DNA from 3 places in the Trichococcus flocculiformis genome. Region 2 is predicted to be linked to each of the others. Evidence: riboswitches for the same ligand, from Rfam matches in the RefSeq annotation. Region 2 holds a riboswitch; each other region holds the start of a gene.
What was found. A riboswitch is a leader RNA that binds a small molecule or an ion and turns the genes downstream of it on or off. The one in region 2 is predicted to bind lysine.
Positions count from the first base shown of each region.

Region 1: another riboswitch for lysine. It lies ahead of dapD (2,3,4,5-tetrahydropyridine-2,6-dicarboxylate N-acetyltransferase); the one in region 2 lies ahead of dapA (4-hydroxy-tetrahydrodipicolinate synthase).
Region 3: another riboswitch for lysine. It lies ahead of ACKPCD_RS07475 (ABC transporter substrate-binding protein/permease); the one in region 2 lies ahead of dapA (4-hydroxy-tetrahydrodipicolinate synthase).

Region 1 covers NZ_OY759718.1:2,228,742-2,233,744, reverse strand. Annotated here, with positions in the region: gene scfA (six-cysteine ranthipeptide SCIFF) at 1-78, shown strand, start outside; gene scfB (thioether cross-link-forming SCIFF peptide maturase) at 120-1,550, shown strand; gene ACKPCD_RS10680 (aminotransferase class I/II-fold pyridoxal phosphate-dependent enzyme) at 1,877-3,043, opposite strand; lysine riboswitch at 3,389-3,534, shown strand; gene dapD (2,3,4,5-tetrahydropyridine-2,6-dicarboxylate N-acetyltransferase) at 3,694-4,407, shown strand; gene ACKPCD_RS10670 (M20 metallopeptidase family protein) at 4,439-5,003, shown strand, end outside.
Region 2 covers NZ_OY759718.1:2,616,136-2,621,138, reverse strand. Annotated here, with positions in the region: gene ACKPCD_RS12395 (dipeptide epimerase) at 1-697, shown strand, start outside; gene dapA (4-hydroxy-tetrahydrodipicolinate synthase) at 900-1,787, opposite strand; lysine riboswitch at 1,928-2,074, opposite strand; gene ACKPCD_RS12385 (VOC family protein) at 2,365-2,745, shown strand; gene ACKPCD_RS12380 (DUF1345 domain-containing protein) at 2,780-3,442, shown strand; gene ACKPCD_RS12375 (MBL fold metallo-hydrolase) at 3,458-4,822, shown strand.
Region 3 covers NZ_OY759718.1:1,542,160-1,547,162, forward strand. Annotated here, with positions in the region: gene panD (aspartate 1-decarboxylase) at 1-150, shown strand, start outside; gene ACKPCD_RS07465 (lactate/malate family dehydrogenase) at 220-1,179, opposite strand; gene ACKPCD_RS07470 (HAD family hydrolase) at 1,183-1,896, opposite strand; lysine riboswitch at 2,081-2,235, shown strand; partial or broken gene ACKPCD_RS07475 (ABC transporter substrate-binding protein/permease) at 2,453-4,104, shown strand; gene ACKPCD_RS07480 (amino acid ABC transporter ATP-binding protein) at 4,124-4,864, shown strand; gene def (peptide deformylase) at 4,926-5,003, opposite strand, start outside.

The DNA.
Region 1 (5,003 bases), 390 kb from region 2:
TCTTGCCAATCCGCATGCAAAACTTCTTGCGGAATCGCTAATCAGAGCTGTGTGAACCCTAAACAAGCAGCGAAGTAAAAAAGAGTCCGCCTGACTGATTTCAGTTAGGCGGCAATTTTATGGACAAAAAGGAGTTTGAAACCGAAATGATTCATCAATATAAACTGAATGGATATAATATCGTAATGGATACCTACAGCGGTGCTGTGCATGTCGTGGATGATCTTGCCTTCGACATCATCGCACTCTATGAAGCAACGCCAATCGAAGAAATCGTCACGATGATGTTGGAACAATATGCGAACGACCCTGAAATCAACGAACAAGAAATCCGTGATACGCTGTCGGATGTTGAAGAATTAAAGGCCAACGGAGAATTGTTCACGGAAGACATGTACCAAAACCTTTCCGTCGACTTGAAGAACCGCCAAACCTTCGTGAAGGCTCTGTGCCTGAACGTGGCGCACACGTGTAACCTGACCTGCGATTACTGTTTCGCGAGCCAAGGCAAGTACAACGGCGACCGGGCGATCATGAAATTCGAAGTCGGCAAGCAAGCAATCGATTTCCTGCTTGAGAATTCCGGATTCCACCGTAACTTGGACGTCGACTTCTTCGGCGGTGAGCCGTTGATGGCTTGGCGCGTCGTGAAGCAGATCGTCGAATATGCGCGCAGTAAGGAAGAGGAGTCCGGGAAGACTTTCCGTTTCACTTTCACAACGAACGGCATGCTGTTGAACGACGAAATCAATGAATTCCTGAATAAAGAAATGTACAACGTCGTATTGAGCTTGGACGGGCGCAAGGAAATCCATGACCGTCTGCGCCGTACTGTTAACGGAAAAGGCAGCTACGACTACATCTTGCCGAAATTCCAGAAATTCGTGGAAGGGCGCGGCGACAAGGAATACTACGTCCGCGGCACTTACACCGGCAATAATGTCGATTTCACAAACGATATTTTCCACGTCGCTAATCTTGGATTCGACAAACTGTCGATGGAACCGGTCATCTGTGATCCTTCAGAACCTTACGCTTTGACGGAGAAACATCTTCCGGCACTGTACAGACAGTATGAAATCCTGGCGGAGGAAATGCTGAAGCGCGGCGAAGAGGGCAATGATTTCACTTTTTACCACTATATGCTGGACCTTTCCGAAGGCCCGTGCATCCAGAAACGTATCTCCGGCTGCGGATCAGGAACGGAATATATGGCTGTCACACCTTGGGGCGAATTGTTCCCTTGCCACCAGTTCGTCGGCGATGAAGAATTCAGCCTGGGCAACATCTGGGATGGCGTGACCAAACCGGAACTGCAAAGCCAATTCAAGGAAGTCAACTGCTATTCCAAACCGGAGTGCCAAGATTGCTGGGCAAAATTGTATTGCAGCGGCGGTTGTCCTGCAAACTCCCTGCATGCAACAGGTTCACTGAAAGGCAATTATGAATTCAGTTGCGACCTGTTCCGCAAACGCGTGGAATGCTCGATGATGGTGAAGGTCGCGGAATCGATCCGCGAGATGGAAGCCGAAGCGATGGCTGCCGAGTAATTGAATGAAGTAAAGAAGTGTGCGCCGGCTGTTAATCCGGCGCGCACTTCTTTTTGGTGCGGAGGAGGGCGGTGTGACTGCTCTTCCGGCGAAGGAGACTTTAGCCGGAGAATAAATTAAAATACCGCCACTACATCCGGGGAAGCCACCCTAACCGGAGGAAACAACTGATATGTTAGCCGGACCTCCGGCGAGACCGGCTCTCGCCGGAGCAAAAAGCAAAAATACGAAAAAGCGAAAATGTTAGCCGTATCCCCGGCTGAAAAGTCAACAGAAAAAAACCGCACAATCGCCCGATTGTGCGGTGCGGTTCAACATTTATTCCCTTATTTCTTGTTCAATTCTTCCAGGAAGGCAACGATCCTTCGGCAGCCTTCGATGACATTCTCATCGCTGGCGGCGTAGCTCATGCGGAAATAGCCGACTCCTGATTCGCCGAAAGCCGATCCAGGGATGACGCCGACGCCGGCTTTACGCGCGAGGTCGATGCAGAAGTTCCAATCATCGTCGCCGTATTGCTCGGGAATGCGCGGGAACAGGTAGAAGGCACCATCCGGATTGTTCATCTTCAGACCAGCAGCAGTCAGACCTTCCAACAGGATGTCCCGGCGTTTGCGGTAGGCGGCTTTCATCGTGGCTGTCACTTCATCGCCGTCGCGGAAGGCCACGCCAGCCGCCATTTGTGCAGGCGTGGAACCGCATGTGACCAGACTTTGGTGATATTTCAAAATTTCGCGGATCAAGTCTGCTTTGGCAGCGACAAAGCCGACGCGCCAGCCGGTCATCGCATAGCTTTTCGAAGTGCCATTGATCACGATCGACTGCTCAGGGATAAACTCGGCAATGGATGTATGACCACCGTCGTAGGTCAGTTCGCTGTAGATCTCATCGCTTAGCACGAAAACATCATATTTCCTGATGACCGCGGCCAATGCTTCGACTTCTTCTTTTGTGTAAGTCGCGCCGGTCGGATTGTTGGGATAGGTCAGCACGATCATCTTCGTTTCCGGATTCGCATCCAACGTAGTCGTCAGGTCCTCCGGTGTGATCAGGAAGCCGGTCTCCGAAGTGTCGATCTTGACGCTGTGCCCGCCCGCCAAATGCGTAACGTATTCATACTGCGGAAAAGCAGGCGATTGGATGATCACCTTATCGCCCGGGTTCATCAGCGCGAACATCGAGGCAGTAATCGCTTCCGTTGCGCCGACCGTCAGGACGATGTCGGTCTCCGGGTTGTAGTGCAAGCCGTATTTCCGCTCCATGAATTTTGCGATTTCCTTGCGGGTCTCGAGAACACCGGCAGAAGGGGCATAGTGCGTTTGATTCTGGTTCAAAGCCTCTGTGGCGGCAGCCTTGATGAAATCCGGCGTATCGAAATCAGGTTCTCCCATCGTGAAACGGATCAGGTCCTTCACATCACTGATGGCGGCGTCAAAGTTACGGATGGGCGATCCTTTCAGTTGCTTGACAAAACGATTCGTTTCTCTACTCATAATTTATTATCTCCTCCGGATGAAATATCCTTGATCTAATGTATAGCCGAACATGCGCCAACCGACTGCTGACGTCCAAACTCATGAAAATAACATAACACGATTGCAGGCGTATTTCTATGCAAATTTGTATCCTCCGGGCTGAAAATTAGAAATTCGCGAGTTTAATGAGCGTTTTCACATAGGGGCGGCCGATCCTTCCCGGCACTTTCCGATCCGGAGCCCCGTTCGTATCCAAACAATTACCTCAAAAACACGCAAAGGACAAGCGGAAAGAAGCTTCTGTGCCAGAGCGGTTGACAGGATTGCCGGATAAGTGTACGATTAGAAAAATAAATGAATCGCCAAGCGAAAAGAGGTCGCGGCTGGTCAAGAGTACCGCAAGGGAAAGGGACGGTCGCCGAAGCATGCGAATGCTGGACCCAGGTTGAACAAATGTGGGGCTGTTCCATTGTCGTTGCCCGATGACAAAGGATTGCGCTTTAGCTTGGTTGGGCGAATGCAGGTCTCCGTAGCCGTAAGCACTCGCTTACCGCTATTTTTTTTGCATTTCAGGAACAAACGGTCGTCCGCCGCATAGGGCAAAAATAGGCTGGCATGCTATAATGGGCATGTTGGAACAGAAAAAAATGATCGGGAGGAAACATAAAATGAGCGAACTATTATTGACAGATGCTTATGAAATCGCTGCTTACATCAAAGCTGCCGAAAAGCAAACACCTATAAAACTTTACATCAAGGGGGATTTTGAAAATCCTGCCTACGAAGGCTTGAAATTCTTCGGAAGCGGAGACAGCTACACAGTCTTCGGAGACGCTTCAGCGATTTATCCTTTCTTGGAAGCAAACAAAGACAAGATCAAGGATCAAGTCATGGAATACGACAGACGCAATTCTGCGATTCCGCTGTTGGACACTACCAAAATCGATGCACGCATCGAGCCTGGCTCATTCATCCGTGATCATGTAACAATCGGCAAGAGCGCTGTGATCATGATGGGGGCTGTCATCAACATCGGCGCCGTCATCGGCGAAGGCACAATGATCGACATGGGCGCAGTAGTCGGCGCACGCGGCACGATCGGCAAAAACTGCCACATCGGAGCAGGCGCAGTGGTTGCAGGTGTTCTTGAGCCACCATCGAAATCACCAGTCATCATCGAAGACGGTGTTTTGGTCGGCGCGAACGCTGTCATCATCGAAGGCGTGCACATCGGCGAAGGCGCTGTTGTCGCAGCAGGCGCGATCGTATTGGAAGACGTACCGGCTAACGCGGTAGTTGCGGGATCCCCTGCAAAAATCGTGAAGATGAAGGACGAAAAGACAAGCGAAAAAACTCAATTGTTGGCTGACTTAAGAGACTAATAACTACACGCGGAGGGACCAGGTGAACAGCATGCAGATTGCAGAATTATACGATACGGTGAAAATGATCCGAAGGGAACTCCATCAGATTCCGGAGATCGGTTTCGATCTGCCGCTGACTTCGGAATACGTCCGCCAGAAGCTGGTGGCGTTCGGTTATGAACCGATCAGCACCGCCGAAACGGGCTGGGTAGCAGTTCTGGAGGGTAAGTCCCCGGCAGCGGTTGCTTTCCGTGCGGACATGGATGCCCTTGAGGTAACCGAGGAAACTGGAGCGGATTTCGCTTCCCTTCACCCTGGAAAAATGCATGCGTGCGGACACGATGGGCATATGGCCCTGTTGTTGGGTTTCGCGAAATACCTGAAGTCCCTGCCGATGCTGGAAAAATCAGTCGTTTTGGTCTTCCAGCCCGCTGAGGAAGGGCCAGGCGGTGCGAAATGGATCATGGATTCTGGTATCCTGCAGGAGTTGCAGGTCGAAAAAATCTACGGTTACCACCTGTATCCGAGCCTGCCGGAAGGTATTCTCGGCTTGGCCAAGGGTCCATTGATGGCGCGCAACGGTGAATTCGACATCACGCTTGAAGGCGTCAGCT
Region 2 (5,003 bases):
CGACAATCCCATCGATGAGATGCTGCGCGACAGTATGCAGGCCGTTCAGGACGGCTTCAGCATCCTGAATGTGAATGTCGGTAAGCAAAGGCTCAAAGATGTGGATAGTTTGCTGGCTATCCGCAAGGCCGTCGGACCGGGCATCCGTATCCGGGTCGAGGCAAATCAAGGCTGGAGCCCCCAGGATGCGATCCGCATCATCAGTCTGCTGGAGGATAAGGACATGCAGACCGAGCTGGTGGAACAGCCGGTGAAGGCGCACGATCTGGCCGGCCTGAAATTTGTGAAGCAACATGTCCAAACACCGATAGTGGCCGACGAGAGTATTTTTTCCATGAAGGATGCCCTCCATATAATCCAGACACAATCAGCCGACCTCATCAACATCAAACTGATGAAAACCGGAGGCATTCACGAGGCCCTCAAAATCTGCACCGTGGCGGAAACCTACGGGGTGGATTGTATGATCGGTTGCATGCTGGAAAGCAAGATTTCGGTCAGTGCAGCGGCCCATCTGGCAGCCGCTAAAAACTGCATCACGATGGTCGACCTCATTGGGCCGTCGTTCTACAAAATCGAATCCTATGAGGGCGGTCCGCTGTTCACCGGAGGCACAATCAAGCTGGGGGATGCGAACGGCATCGGCATCAGTGCCTTTCCGAAGGCCCATTTCAAAAAGCTTGTAGTCATAAAATAAAAGATTTTTCCAGAGCGGTCATGGAAGGGGATTTCCATGAAGTTGAGGGAGTTCTATGTGAAGCGAGCCATCGGTTTTGTCATTGTTATGCTTCTTGTACTGATTATTTTATTGGTAAATAAATATCTGCTGCATCTTTTCTGACAAATACAAAACCCCTTTCGGAAATAAAAATTATTCCGGAAGGGGTTTTTGGGTTGTTCTAGATCAAACCAACTTTTTTCATGGCTGCGGCCAAACGGTCGATGACTGCTTGATCGGCATCCGTCAAAGGCAGACGCATCGGTCCGACATTGAAGCCCAACAATTGCATTCCTGCTTTGACTGGAATCGGATTCGGCTCCACGAACAGGCAGTCGATCAGTTCTTTGTACTCGGCCTGCATTGCTGCAGCTTTTTTGATGTCGCCATCTAGCCAAGCGTGGGTCATTTCGGCTGTAGCTTTCGGTGCGATATTGGCAAGGACGGAGATGACGCCTTTTGCGCCCAAGCTCATCAGCGGGATGATCGTGTCATCGTTACCCGAGTAGATGTCCAAACGATCGCCCAAAAGACGCAGGTTGTCCACTGCCTGGCCGAAGTTGCCGGTAGCATCCTTCAACGAAACGATGTTGTCGATTTTCGCCAACTCCACCAAAGATTCTGGGGTAATATTCTGACCGGTACGGCCAGGCACATTGTAAAGGACGATCGGCACTTTCACGCTGTTGGCGATAGCTTTGTAATGTTCAATCAAGCCTTTTTGCGATGTTTTGTTGTAGTAAGGGGTGACGCTGAGGATTGCATCCACACCCGTTGCTTCGACAGCGCGCGTCAATCCGACGCCGTGGCGCGTATCGTTGCTTCCGGCACCGCCGATGACGGGTACGCGGCCATTGACTTTTTCGACAGTGAAGCGGATCAGATCCAGCTGTTCCTCATCCGTCAGCGTGGAAGCCTCTCCGGTTGTTCCTGCGATAATGATCGAGTCGGTTCCGTTCGCAATCTGGAACTCGATCAGTTCTTCCAATACCTCGTAGTTGATTTCTTGGTTCTCCGTATCTTTAAACGGCGTAACAATAGCGACGCCTGAGCCTTCAAAAATAGCCATGCTTATCTTCCTCCTGAATTCTGTGTTTTATTTATGAATAGACAAAAAACGACTATGAGCAAATGGTCTCATAGTCGTTCAAAACAGGCTGCTTAAGCTGAAACATTGCATCCAGATAGTGAATTCCACCAATTTGCCCCAACGTGAGAAGCTCACCGAACAAAGCTGGGCGGCTTTGTCCGACAGTGCCAGATTTATTCAACCTTGGCCCCAATACAGAGTATTTCGGCAGCAACACCTTTCAGGGAACCCCTTACTGATTGTTAACCGCGACCTCTTCATCACATCGAATCGTATTTTGTTAACTCCACACTATCAAATACAAATCAGTCTGTCAATCATATTCTGAGTGGATGCTGAGAAAATGCTTTGAAAAAAATGGCAAAAAAGACACATTCGGTGACAGTGCATCCGGATGCTCCGGGAAAGCATATGCGCCAGCAATGTGATAAAATCAGGTTGAGGGAACGCTTTCGAGGGAAGTCCAGAAAGGGATTCCGGGATGTTTTGTTGCAGGCCATCCGCGCAGAGTTTGTCTCCAGCGCACCGGCAAGAATTTGAGAGGACGTGAAAACTGATGAAGATAGAACATGTTGCAGTCTGGGTGGATGATTTGGAGCTGATGCGCGATTTTTATGTTCGTTTTTTTGACGGAAAGGCTAATAAATTATATCGGAATCCTGAAAAAGACTTCCAATCTTACTTCATTACCTTCCGTGAAGGAGCCCGTTTGGAACTTATGAAGAGGATGAATGTCACGGAACGCTATCCTTTTGATATGCTGGGCTGGGCGCATCTGGCTGTCTCCGTCGGCAGCAAGCAGAACGTCGACTTTTTCACCGACAGGCTCATCAAAGCGGGGTACACATGCAAAAGCCAACCGCGCGTGACGGGGGATGGCTACTACGAAAGCATGTTCCTTGATCCAGAAAAGAATGTAATCGAAATCACCATCTGAAAGAACTATGAGGCCGAAAATCAGGGGGGCTGCCATGATGAAAAGAAACCATCTATTTGCCGATCAAACGAAAGCAGGAAGGGATATGCGCAAAAAGAGGACGCGCTTTCTGATTGCTGGAGCGATCGGTACCAGTATCGGCTTGACAGCCGGTTTCCTGTTACGTTGGGAATTGACCCCTTTGATCGGTTGGGACAGTGCCGCAATCATTTTATTGTATTTGCTGTGGAAGGATTTTCATCCTCATGATGGGACGGAAACGGAACGGATTGCGCAAGAAGAGGATATCCAATATTCGACGATCGATTTTTTTGTCCTGTTGGCATGTTTGATCAGTATCGGGGCTGTCGCGTTGATGTTGACCACCCAAGAACGCAGTTTCGAGACAATCGGATTTGGCCTGTTCAGCATCGTACTCTCCTGGACGACGGTGCATGGACTCTATATGTTACGGTATGCGGAACTGTATTATCGCGATGTGAACGGCGGCGTGGTTTTTGAAGGGACCGAGAAACCTAATTTTTGGGATTTCGCTTATCTGGCGTTCACAATCGGGATGACTTATCAGGTCTCCGACACTACTTTTACGACACCGGAATTTCGTAAGGCTGCGCTGGGGCACGCCCTGTTGTCCTTCATTTTCGGGACAGCCATCATTGCCACGACCATCAATTTTGTCGCTAGTTTGAGCAGATGAAGGAGGAGTTTATGCATGTTTTTTAAATCATTTTTTGATCCGCACATAGCGCAATTTTCCTATTTAGTGGGGTGTCAAAAAACGGGAGAAGCCATTATTATCGACCCCCTGCGGGCCTTGGATGATTATATCCAGGCAGCCGAGGATGAAGGATTGGTCATCACTGCAGCCACGGAAACGCATATCCATGCCGATTATGCATCCGGTCTTCAGGAAAGCGGAAGGCGCTTAGGTGCCAAACTGTATGTATCGGACTTGGGCGGGGATGACTGGCGCTATCAGAATTTGCCTGAAGGTAGTGTGCTGCTGCAGGATGGGGACATCATTTCTGTAGGGAAAGTCAAACTGGAAGTGTTGCACACGCCGGGACATACGCCAGAGAGCGTGTCATTTGTATTGACGGACATCGGCGGCGGTTCGGACATTCCAATGGGAGTGTTCACCGGCGACTTCATCTTTGTGGGCGACGTTGGACGGCCGGACTTGCTGGAAGAAGCTGCGCATATGCAAGGGACCACTGAAATCGGAGCAAAAGCGATGTTCCGTTCCCTGCAGAAAATGGCTGACTATCCGGACCATCTGCAGATTTGGCCGGGACATGGCGCCGGCAGCGCCTGCGGAAAGTCGCTGGGAGCCGTTCCGATGACCACTTTGGGCTACGAAAAATACAACAACTGGGCTTTCCAATATGATGAAGAAACGAGCTTTATCGAGGCGTTGACGCAGGACCAGCCTGAGCCGCCCAGCTACTTTGCACAAATGAAGAAAATCAACAAACGGGACAGCGGCGCCTATGTACCGTATCCGATTTTCCCGCTGCAACAGGCTGGGCCGAATGATAGGATGATCGATCTGCGCGCGAAAGAGATATATCAAGCCGGCCATATCGAAAGAACGCTGAATATTCCGTTGAACAAAAAGTTTTTGACTTATGTGGGGTGGTTCCTGGATTACGACGGGCAAGTGACGCTCATCGGAACCAAAGAAGATGCTGAAACAGCTACCCGTCAACTGCAGCTGATCGGGTTCGACCAAGTCAGAGGCTATCTGGATGCCGGGCAAATCGCTGGCGGTGAGATGACTGAAACGATCACCGCAGCAGCCTTCATCGCTTTGCGCCAAGAAAAGGATCTGCAGATATTGGATGTGCGCTCGCAGAGCGAATGGAATGAAGGGCATCTTTCCGACGCCAAACGCGTGCTCCTCGGAAAACTTTTGGAGGCCCCGTTGCCTTTTAAAAGGGATGAACCTCTTTACGTCCATTGTCAATCAGGTGTCCGTTCGGCAGTTGCCATCGGCGCCTTGGAGGAGCGAGGATTCAAAAAAATCATCAATATCCTGGGAGGATACACTGCGATCGAAAACAGCCTCAATGGATAGACACAAATGCGCGAGGACCTGCAAAAAGGTAATCAGCACAACAAAATGAGCCGGAAGGAAGAGCTGCAAAAGGCCCTTCCTTCCGGCTGCTTTTTGATTTAAATCGTTTCTATCAAGACGCGGGGAATAAATAGCCAGAATCCCTGTACGATGGTATACTACTAAATGTCGCATTTAGTGA
Region 3 (5,003 bases), 1.1 Mb from region 2:
CAGGTGTCGGATAAGATCATCATCATGGCTTACTGCCTGATGGATGAACTGGAAGCGAAGGAACACAAGCCGCTTGTGGTGTTTGTGGATGAGCAGAATGCCATCACAACAGTCACGCGCTACGAAGAACACGGCAGACTCAGTATGTAGACTATCCGTACAGGGACAAAAAAGCGCAACCGCATCCGGCCAATAGGCCATGATGCGGTTGCGCTTTTCCTATTTCACGGATTGCAGCGTAAATTGAATATCTTTGATGGAGAGTTTCAGTTTTTCGTATTCCTCATTATCCAGCGGCAAAGGGATCTGTTTCTCCAAGCCGTTCCTGCCGATGATGCAAGGCATGCTGAAGGCCGCTTCGCCGTGGCAGTTGTATAAGCCATTGACAGTTGCGGTCACAGGGAAGATGCTTTTCTCGTCCAGCATGACAGCGCGGGCCAAGGCCGCTGCGACTTCCCCGATGCCTGAATTGGTCCAGCCTTTCCAGTTGAAGACATCAGATGCCGTGTGGACCACTTCTTGGCTGACGAATTCCTGGTCCAATGGTATCGCGGGCATTAATAAAGCATCGCTTTGGGAAAGGGTGAGCGCACCCACAGTCGTGCTGCTGAAAGCCGGGAAGGCGGTACTGCCGTGTTCGCCCATGATGTAGCCGCTGACGTTCTTTGGATCGACCTGATAGTGGGCAGCAACAATCTGACGGTAGCGGAAAGTATCCAAAGTCGTTCCGGTGCCGAAAATCTTGCCTTTCGGATAGTTGAACTCATTTTCGGCGATGTAGGTGATTGTATCGACCGGATTCGTTATCAGGATGATGATGGCATCTTTTGTGTACCGGGTGATGCCTGTCATGATTTTGCGTATTTCAATGGCATTCTCTTTGCCCATCAACGCTCTTGGCGGCATATCTTCACCCGGGCGCGGCTTCTCACTGACGCCCGCGGAAATGATGATGATGTCGGCATCGGCGCAATCCGCGTAATCGCCGGCGTATATTTTACTGTTTGTCCGGTAGCTGGCGGCCAACGCATGGCGGTGGTCAAGAGCCTCGCCTCTTGCCGTGTCCTTGTTGCTGTCGATCAGGATGATATCGGAAAATAAGTTGAGGTGACTGCAGTCGGTCAATACCTGGGAACCGACATGGCCGACCCCGATGATGGCTAATTTTGTCTGGATCATAGGTCACATTTCCTTTCGTTTTGAGATGTTGTCATTTATGGCTTGGTGCATTTCCGCAACAGAATAGAAGGTTGGCTCCAGCACCATTTTTTCATCCTCCTGCTTGCGGCGATGGTTGTACCACAAGGTAGTCCAACCGGCAGCCTGACCGCCGATGATATCCGTTTCATACGTATCCCCGATGAAAAGCAGCTCGCCGGGAGTTGCGTTCAAAGACTCCTGAACATGCGCGAAGGCTTCGGCATAGGGTTTTGGGCAACCGATATTTTCGGAAATGAAGATGCGTGCTGGCGGCACCCATCGCTCCAGATTCAAGGCGTTGAATTTTTTCATCTGGTGTTTTTCAGGACCGTTTGTGAAGACGGCAATTGGTATATTTCTATTTTCCAGTTCATTCAAAAGCCGCTCGATACCGGGACTCAACACAATCTCCCCTTGCCTTTTTTGATAGGATTTCTGGAAGTGCATCGCTTCTTCGGCGGTGAGCGGAAGACCCAAGTCGGCGAATGTATGCTGTGTGCGCATGATGTGTGACTCGGCTAGCGTCAGCTCCCCGCTGGAGAATAGGTCGAAGGCGTTGTCACAATGCTCGCGGAAAAGAGCGAAGCTGGCTTCGTTACTGTAGTTGTTCCTAAAGCTGTAATCTGCCAATGTTTGGAAGAACGGCCTTGATGTGTCGTATAGGGTATCATCCAAATCGAATAGAATAGTAAACATTATTGAAACAGTTCCTCCCTTTTGTTATTAAAGTCAGTATAGCATCCAAAATCGGTATTTAAAATGAAATAAAACAAGGACAGCCAGTGCGTGAAGGGTACTGGCTGGCTGAGCAAAGCTCTTTTTGTTGCAAATTAAAATTACGTACAGTATAATAGCATACAATAATGTCATACGATCATACAATAATGGAAGAGGCTGCGGACATCAAGAGTAAAATGCCCATTTGAAAGGGGTGTTCGCCGAAATACAGCATTGGCTGTGTTGGGGTCAGGATTAAGAATCCTGGCACTGTCAGAACGATTTGCCCAAAATCGTTTGTGGAGTACTTTCGGTATTGCGGGCAGAAGGAAGCTGGATTATAGGGCCTTTTGCTTTATAGTCTATTTTTTTGCACAAAAACGGACTGAATTATCGTTGTTATGACGCTCTATGGGTAGAAAGGTGGACAAAAACGTAGTTGGACAAGAGGGTTGTTTAATTTTTTTGAGCATGTAAATAGGACTATAAACATTAGGAGGAACTAGAGATGAAAGTAAAAACATGGAAAACAACAATGGCGGCTTTGATGGGTTTGTTTATTTTAGCGGGTTGCGGTAACGGAACTACTGAGGATTCATCGGCAGCAGATGGTTCGGCTGAATCGGATGCATTCGTAGTCGGAATGGAAGCGGGATATCCGCCTTTTAACTGGACACAAAATGATGACAGCAATGGCGCAGTGAAAATTGATGGCGCTGACGGTTACGCAAATGGCTATGATGTTCAGATGGCCCAAAAAGTGGCGGACGGCTTAGGCAAGGAATTGGTCATCGTCAAAACAGAATGGGATGGTCTGGTTCCGGCATTGGTTTCATCTAAAATCGATGCAATCGTTGCAGGTATGTCTCCGACAGATGAACGCAAAGAAGCAATCGATTTCTCGGATTCCTACTATACAACTGAATTGGTAATGGTCGTAAAATCTGATGGGGCTTATGCAAATGCAACAACTTTGGCTGACTTCGCTGATGCAAAAGTCACTGCACAGTTGAACACGTTACACTATGGCGTCATCGATCAGATTGAAGGCGTGCAAAAGCAACCGGCAATGGATAGTTTCACATCTATGCGCGTCGCATTGGAGTCAGGCACAATCGATGCTTATGTCTCGGAACGCCCGGAAGCAATCAGCGCTTCAGCAGCCAATTCAGCTTTTAAAATGATCGAATTGGATCAAGCGGATACGTTTGAATTATCCGTGGCTGATTCAGAGATCGCAATCGGCTTGATCAAAGAAAGCGAATTGAAAGATCAGATCAACGAGATTCTGAGCGGTATCACCGAAGAAGAACGAATCCAAATGATGGAAGAAGCAATCAAAAACCAACCATCAGCTGAATAATTCTGGTGGATGGGACATCAAAAAGGGGCATAAATTAAATGGAGTTTAGTTGGGTTATCCGCATCATCGAAGAAAACTGGAGACAGTTTTTATCAGGTGCGTGGACAACATTATATATAGCTTTAATCGGGACCATCATTGGGTTGGGAATCGGTCTTATGATTGGTGTCATCCGTACGATTCCGGTTGCTGAATCGGGATGGAAAAAACATGTGTACAATGTGGTGAATTTTTTGCTGTCATGCTACATCGAAATTTTCCGTGGTACGCCGATGATCGTTCAAGCAATGGTCATCTATTATGGCGCGGCTCTGGCGTTTGATATTGACATGAACCGTATCTTCGCAGCGTTGCTTATCGTATCGGTCAATACAGGTGCTTACATGTCGGAGATTGTCCGCGGTGGAATCATTTCCATCGACAAAGGGCAATTCGAAGCAGCCCAAGCAATTGGGATGAACCACCTGCAAACGATGCGCAATGTCGTCATGCCTCAGGTCATCCGGAATATCTTGCCGGCGACAGGGAATGAATTCGTCATCAATATCAAGGATACGTCCGTGTTGAACGTCATCTCCGTTTCGGAATTGTTCTTTACGACCAAATCGATTTCCGGAAATAATTTCCGTTATTTCGAATCATTCTTCGTGGCTTCACTCATTTACTTCGTCATGACCTTCACGGTGACACGCATTCTGCGTGCCATCGAAAGAAAAATGCAAGGCCCTGATAATTATCAGATGATGGGTGCGGGTCAAGACCAATTGACTACACCAGAATTAATGGCTCGCAAAAAACAAGCAGAAAGAGACAGAGCAAATTAATTGCCACGGGAGGAATCATTTGATGGAAAAAGTAATCGACGTACAGCATCTGAAGAAGAACTTCGGTCAGCATGAAGTGCTGAAGGACATCGATTTCAGTGTGAATAAAGGGGAAGTTGTTTGTATCATCGGTTCATCAGGGTCCGGTAAATCGACGCTATTGCGCTGCATCAATCTACTTGAAAAACCGACAGCGGGAGAAATCATCTACAACGGCGAGAACGTTTTGGACTCGAAGCATGATATCTTCAAGTACCGCAGTAAATTAGGGATGGTATTTCAGCAATTCAATTTGTTCAACAATTTGGATGTGCTGCATAATTGTACTGTAGGACCTGTGAAGATTCTGAAAAAGTCCCAACAGGAAGCCGAAAAAATCGCCATGGGTTATCTGGAGCAGGTCGGAATGGGTAAATTCATCAATGCCAAACCGGAGCAGCTGTCAGGCGGCCAAAAACAACGCGTTGCCATCGCCCGCGCGTTGACGATGGAGCCGGATGCGCTATTGTTCGATGAGCCGACATCGGCTTTGGATCCGGAGATGGTGGGCGAAGTATTGAAAGTCATGAAGGATCTTGCCAACAGCGGCTTGACGATGATCGTCGTGACGCATGAAATGGAGTTTGCGAGAGAAGTTTCCGATCGCGTCATCTTCATGGATCAAGGCGTTATTCTGGAGCAGGGAGCCCCTGAAGAAATCTTCTATCATCCAAAAGAGGATCGGACGAAGCAATTCCTGGAGAGATATCTTACAAAATGAAAAAAAGAAGAACGGTTCTGCACTAAATGCAGGTCCGTTCTTCTTTTTTATTCATTTCTTCCTATTCGATGATGATGACATCGTCTGCAACTGCAAAGGGTGCCTGTTCATTGATGTGATCGTAGAACATAACGCCGTT